Regions from separate parts of the Dietzia cercidiphylli genome, predicted to be linked through region 1. Evidence: riboswitches for the same ligand, from Rfam matches in the RefSeq annotation. Region 1 holds a riboswitch; the other holds the start of a gene.
The links. Region 1 has a riboswitch for cyclic di-AMP ahead of ABD250_RS08635 (NlpC/P60 family protein). Riboswitches for the same ligand answer to the same signal wherever they lie in the genome.

Region 1 (3,201 bases):
CGGTTGTACGGCGGTTGCAGGGAATCGATGAGCCGCTCCTCGACGGTCCACGCCTCCAGGAGGTGCGCACAGGGCACCGACTCGACACTCGCGGCCAGCCCGACCATCGTGCGCATCCTGCTGCGCGAGTCGGCTCCGGAATAGTAGGAACGGGCCCTCCGCCGCACCGACACGGATGACCCCACGTACAGGGCGCCCCCCGACCCGTCACGGAAGAGGTAGACGCCGGGACCGGTGGTGAGCGCTTCGGTCAGCGCGGCGCGGCGCAGTACCTCGGGGGCGAGGCGGCCGTCGTACGACCGGAGCTCGGTGAGGGTGGCCACCCCGCAGTCCCCGACCCTGGAGATCAGGGCGTGGAGGACGTCGACGGTGGCGCGGGCGTCCTGGAGCGCCCGGTGGTTGGGCTCGACGGTGGATCCCAGATGGGCGGCGAGTTCACCGAGACGGTGTCCGCGGGTCTCGCCACGGTGGAGAATCCGACGTGCCAGGGCGAGCGTGCAGATCGACGGGGGATCCGGCCACTGATGGTCGGTGGAGACGGCAGCCGCCCGGAGGAAACCGAGGTCGAACCGGGCGTTGTGGGCGACCAGGACGGCGCCGCGGGAGAACTCCAGGAACGTCGCCATCACCTCTCCGAGGGTGGGCGCCCCGACGAGGTCGCCGGGGTCGATACCGGTGAGCCTGCTGATGTGCCCCGGCAGGGCACCGTCGATGGCGACGAACGTGGACAGCTCAGCCCGGACCTCGCCGCCCCGTACGCGGACCGCGCCGATCTCGGTGATCTCGTCCGTCCCCGGTCGGGTGCCGGTGGTCTCCAGGTCGACCACGACGAACGTCACCTCGGAGAGCATCGGTTCGAGTTCGTCGAACGCCGCCTGGACCCCCTGGGGCCCGGGCGTGCGGACCGGCTCTCGCGTCGGGGGAGTGGGCATGGTGCCGACGGTAGCGACCCGGTCCGACAGTGGCGGGGCGGACGGTCGTGGCGGAGGCCGGGTGCGGCCCGCCGCCGCGGAGGGGGATGTCGTACCCCGCCGTTACGGTCGGCCTCGAGCCGTAGATCGCGGCCCGGTAACGAATGGGCAACACGCCCAGGACGGAGTGTGATGTAGATCATGTTCTCGATGGACTGCTCACGGTGCCCGGCCCGCCCGCGCCGGTGTGAGGACTGCGTCGTCTCGGTGCTCCTGGCCGGAGAGTCGCAGGTGGACGCGCTTTCCGAGGAGTCGTGTGGGTACGTCCTGGAGCCGGAGGTGCGTTCGGCGATCGAGGTGCTCATGGAGCTCGGAATGGTCTCGACGGTCGAGATCATGGCCTCGGAGACGGCCGCCTAGCGGATGGACTGGACTTCGACGAGATGGTTTCGTAACCTTTTCGAGACCTCGGAAGTCATCACCCGCCCGCCGGTGGGGGGCCGGGGTCACCACCAAAGCGCCAACCACGGTGCACCGGGGAACCACGTTCCACTGGGGTGAATCGCCCGAGGGCCGAGAGGTCCGGGCGTAGGACAGACTTCCGTGTCCGAACCCGTCAGCTAACCCGGTCGGTGTCCAGGAAGAAAGAGGAAATCACTCTCGTGGGAGCCCACAGCATCAAGGCCAACTCGACCGGGCGTCGTGTCGCCACCGCAGGACTGCTCGCGGCCGGAGCCGCCATCGCCGGCGCCGGGACCGCGGCCGCCGCGCCGGTGACCGTCGACGTCCCCGTCGAGCTGCGTCTGCCCGGTGTGCCCGCACAGGTCACCGTCGACCTCCCTGAGGGCATCGCCCTCCCGGCCGGCCTGGCCCAGGCCGCCGCCGCACAGGCGGCCCCCGTCGAGTTCGCCGCCCCGGCGCCGCAGATCTCCACCGGTCAGCGCATCCTCGACGCCGCCAGCACCCGCGTCGGTTCGCCGTACGTCTGGGGCGCCACCGGCCCCAACTCGTTCGACTGCTCGGGCCTGACCTCGTGGGCGTACAAGGAGGCGGGAATCTCCATCCCGCGCACCAGCCAGGCCCAGATCGGCGGCGGGACCCAGGTCTCCAAGGCCGACCTGCAGCCCGGGGACATCGTCGCCTTCTACAGCGGCGCCAGCCACGTGGGGATCTACGCCGGCAACGGCCAGGTCGTCCATGCCCCGTACTCCGGCACCTCTGTGAGCTACGCGCCGGTGGACTCCATGCCGTTCTACGGTGCGACCCGCTACTACTGAGCCGTCTCGCACCACGCACGTCCGCGAACCCCGCCGAACGCCGGTCACGTAACCGGTACCGGCGGGGTTCGTCGTCTGTACCATCTCGGCAACGGAGTCTGACGGTGCCCCCGCCGCGTTCCGCTCGTCACTGAACAGCGATCCGAGAGTGTCACAATTGCCCATGACCCCCAGAGCCCGGCCGGTCGCCCTCATCGTGGCCGCTCTCGTTGTCCTGAGTTCCGGGGTCGTGACGGTGTCGGCTCAGACCGCGGACCCCACCCGGGTGGTGGGGCCGGCGCAGGCGGGGGGCCCGGGGCAGAGCACCGCACGGGCCGGTGTCGATTCGACGGATGACGCACCCGGTGAGGACCTGGCGGAGCTGGCGAGGTTGTCCGCGGAGGCCGGAGCGCTCGGTGAGGAGCTCCATCTGGCGCGCGCGGAACTCGAGCGGGCCGACGCCGAACGGGAACGACGCGAACGCGAGGCCGGGGTCGCCGCCGGGCTCGCCGTGGTCGCCGACGCCGGTGCCTCGCGCGACCAGTCCCTGGTGGATCGACTCGCGACCGTGCGCTATCGCGGGGGCGACACCGGGGCGACACGGGCCGCCGTCCTCGCCGAGAGTCCCCGCGACCTGGTCGACCGGCTCGGAACGCTGCAGCGGCTGTCCGGCACCACCACCAGCGCCCTGGACGCCTCGCGTGCCGCCTCGGCTGAGGCCGCCCGCCTCCGCAGGGACGCGGACGTGGCATCGGAGATCGCGCGGGCCTCGGCCCGGGACGCACAGGGTCGGGCGGATGAGCTCGACCGGCGCTCGGAGGAGATGCGGGCGCGGATCGATGAGGTGAGACGTCGTGTCGACGCCCTCTCGGACGCGCAGCGTGCAGTCTGGGCCGGCGGCCCTTTGGTCCCGCCCGGTTACGTCGCCCCGGCTGTCGACGGCGTCAACACCGCGGCGCTGAAGGTGGCTCTCACCCGGCTCGGTTCCCCGTACTCCTGGGGGGCGACCGGCGCGGAGGAGTTCGACTGCTCGG
Region 2 (3,201 bases), 470 kb from region 1:
GGCGGTGCGCTGGGGGTCCTCCTCCCGCCGGACTTCACTGTGGGCTTCAGCGTGATCTCGGTCGTGGGCGCCCTGCTGTTCGGCCAGTCGCTCCTGACCGCGCGCGGGTCCACCCTGGTACCGGGGCTCGGCGGCAACCGACCCAGGTTCCCCGGAGCGCCACGTGACCCCCGTGCATTCGGCGCGCGCCTGCTCGGCAGAATGGAGGAGTGAGCTCTTACAGCGATGCCCCCGCGTCCGGCACCCGCGTCCGCCCAGTCACCTGGGCGATCCTGGCGTGGGTGATCATCATGGTCGCCGCGATCGTCGGAGCGTGGCAGGGCTCCGCCTCACGTCACGGGGCGGTGCCGGCGATCACCGTCGCCACCGACCGCGACCACGTGGAGGTACTGCCGTTCGCCGCGACGGACCTCGACGGCACGAGCTACACCAACCCGGTGGGTGAGTTCACGGTCACCGGTGAACACACCCTCACGGTGCGGCTGCCGGTGGAACTGCGCCGCGCCACGCTCGACGTCTACGAGATCCGCGCGGACGGGTTCCGCGAATACACCCTCGAACCCGACGGCCCCGGCGAACTACTCATCCCGGTCACCCTCCCTGACGAGGGACGGATCGAAGGACTGGCGCTCCGCGCGGTCGCCCTGGTCTACGCGGCGGACGGCTCCGAGACGATCCTCAGCGGCGAGTGGTCCGTCGGGATCACCTACGCGGACTGAGCCGGCGGGTCACGCGTCCAGTTCGCGGGCGACGGCGCGGAGCACCGACGCCACGCGACCCGACACCTTGTGGTCGGGACGGTGGCCGCGCCGCAACTCGGGTTGGACGGTCGTCTCGAGGACCTTGATCATGTCCTCGACCATCCCGTGCAGCTCATCGGGCGAGTGCCGTGGGCCGCCGCGGGGGGCACGGTCCTGCACGACGGTGGGCTCCTCGTGGACGACCACCCGCAGAGCCTGAGGGCCACGCCGACCGGAGACCATGTCGAACTCCACGCGCTGGCGGGGCCGTAGCGTGTCCACCCCGTCGGGGAGCGCGTCCGACCGGACGTAGACGTCCTCCCCGCCCTCGTGGGACAGGAAACCGAAACCCTTCTCCGCGTCGTACCACTTGACCCTGCCACTGGGCACCGCGAACCACCTCTCCACACGATCGCGCACACGTGCGACCGACATCCACCACGAATGACTCGAGACTACCCTCGCCGAGGCGGTGGCCCGGCGCCCCCGCCGGGCCGGTAGCCTCCCCCGTGTGACCTCCGACGCCCGACCCCCAGCCGACGACCCCGACCCCTGGGCACCCCACGCGGCCGAGCCCGCCCCGGTCCGGCCCAGACGCCGCGGCCTGTTCATCGCGGCGCTGGTCGTCTTCGCCGTCGGTGTGGTGTTCACCGTCCTCGCCGCACTGACCCCGTTCGTCCTGGATCGGGACGCGCCGACCTTCCTGTACCTCGGCGCGATGGTGTTCACCCCGGTCGGGTTCCTCCTGGGGCTGCTGTACGCGATTCTCGGCTCCCGGCCGCCCAGGGTGTGACGGAACCCACCCTCTGGCGAAGTTCCAGGTAACAAGCCGATAACGTCACCTCCCGCCCTCCTGTGTGACCTGGTTTTATCTCAGAATGGTGACGATCCGGCATCAAGCCGCTACTGTTCGGGGCAGACTCGTCAGCGAGTTGGCATCGGACGCACCACCGAACCCCGCCCTGCGGCCGATGCGACATTGACCGTTACCGGGCGGGGACGGGGGACCCGATCAGGGCCCACCTCGGGCCGGCGACCACAGGTCGCCTTGGGGTCAAGCCGCCGCAGGCGGCCGGGCGCACCCGTCCGAACCCGACAGCTCACCCCGTAGGCACAGAGTGAAAAGGACTGACGCGTATATGACCTCGAACACCGGACGCCACCGCGCTGCCGCCACCGCCTCCGCGCCCAGGACGGCGGTGAAGGTCGTCCTCGCGGGCACCGCGTTCTCCGCCGCGGGGCTCGCCCTCGCCCCGGCCGCCAACGCGGCCCCGGACTCCGACTGGGACCGTCTGGCCCAGTGTGAGGCCGGCGGCAACTGGGGGATCAACACGGGCAACGGCTACCACGGCGGGCTGCAGTTCTCGCCGAGCACCTGGGCGGCCTACGGCGGCACCCAGTACGCGCCGACCGCCAACCAGGCGACCCGCGAGCAGCAGATCGCCATCGCCGAGAAGACCCTCGCCGGTCAGGGCTGGGGAGCATGGCCCGCCTGCTCCGCCAAGCTCGGCCTGAACTCCGCCCCGACGCCCCGCGACGTGGCCCAGCCCGCCCCCGCGCCGGCCGCCCCGGTCGCGCCGGCCGCTCCGGAGGCCGTCTCGGCCGCCGAGCACGTCGCGACGCTCACCGCGTTCGCCGAGGGTCGCGGTCTCGCGCTGCCGATCACGGACGGATACCAGGCCAACAAGGATCTCGTCGACGCCGCCTACGCCGAGAACCAGACCGCCGTGGACGGGTTCTTCGCCACCTACCTGGCCAACTGACCCCGGTCGACCCGAACGCGAGAACGGGCCGCCACTCCCTGAAGGGGGTGGCGGCCCGTTCTCGCGTCTACACCGTGCGAGCTACACCGTGCGAGCTACACCGTGCGAGCTACACCGTGTGCCCACGGCGTGCGGGGAGGTCAGCGCGTCGGCACGGACGTGTTGACCACGGTCTCCGGGTGGACGTAGTTCAGGCGCTCCTGCGGCAGGGGGAAGATCTCCTGCCCGAAGGGCGACAGCCCCCCCGCCACGAGCGCAGCTAGTTCGGTCACCGGGTGCTCGCCGAACGAGTCGTCGGGCCATCCCGGGTTGTCGTAGGTCAGTTTCTTGGCAGCCACGTGGTCAGTCTCTCACCTCGAGCCCGATCCGTCAGCAACCGGGTCGGATACCCCCGCCGCCGATACTCACCGCCGGCCGGATCTCACTAGGCTGGTACGGATATGTCGACCTCGCGCACCACGCCCCGACACCCCACCAGCGGTGAACCCGACTTCCCCGCCTGGCTGGCCGGCCTGTCCGACGACACCCTGGTGCGACTGTGCGAGCTGCGCGCGGACGTGGCCTCCCCTCCACCGGCCTCGCTCGGCGTGCTCGCCTCCCGCCTGCGGTTGCCGGCGTCGACAGCGCGCGCGATGGGCACCCTGACGTGGCCCGACCTCCTCGTGCTGGCCACCGCCGCCGCGCTCGGGGCCGATTCC

Region 2: linked by a shared signal. The riboswitch ahead of ABD250_RS06420 (transglycosylase family protein) and the one ahead of ABD250_RS08635 (NlpC/P60 family protein) in region 1 are both predicted to bind cyclic di-AMP.

Annotation. Positions count from the first base shown of each region.
Region 1 covers NZ_BAAAQG010000007.1:496,092-499,292, forward strand. Annotated here, with positions in the region: gene ABD250_RS08625 (exonuclease domain-containing protein) at 1-932, opposite strand, end outside; gene ABD250_RS08630 (hypothetical protein) at 1,122-1,331, shown strand; cyclic di-AMP (ydaO/yuaA leader) riboswitch at 1,412-1,560, shown strand; gene ABD250_RS08635 (NlpC/P60 family protein) at 1,574-2,188, shown strand; gene ABD250_RS08640 (NlpC/P60 family protein) at 2,352-3,201, shown strand, end outside.
Region 2 covers NZ_BAAAQG010000007.1:30,904-34,104, reverse strand. Annotated here, with positions in the region: gene ABD250_RS06440 (MFS transporter) at 1-213, shown strand, start outside; gene ABD250_RS06435 (DUF2771 family protein) at 210-719, shown strand; gene ABD250_RS06430 (cold-shock protein) at 729-1,130, opposite strand; gene ABD250_RS06425 (hypothetical protein) at 1,252-1,533, shown strand; cyclic di-AMP (ydaO/yuaA leader) riboswitch at 1,712-1,868, shown strand; gene ABD250_RS06420 (transglycosylase family protein) at 1,880-2,503, shown strand; gene ABD250_RS06415 (hypothetical protein) at 2,644-2,841, opposite strand; gene ABD250_RS06410 (helicase-associated domain-containing protein) at 2,944-3,201, shown strand, end outside.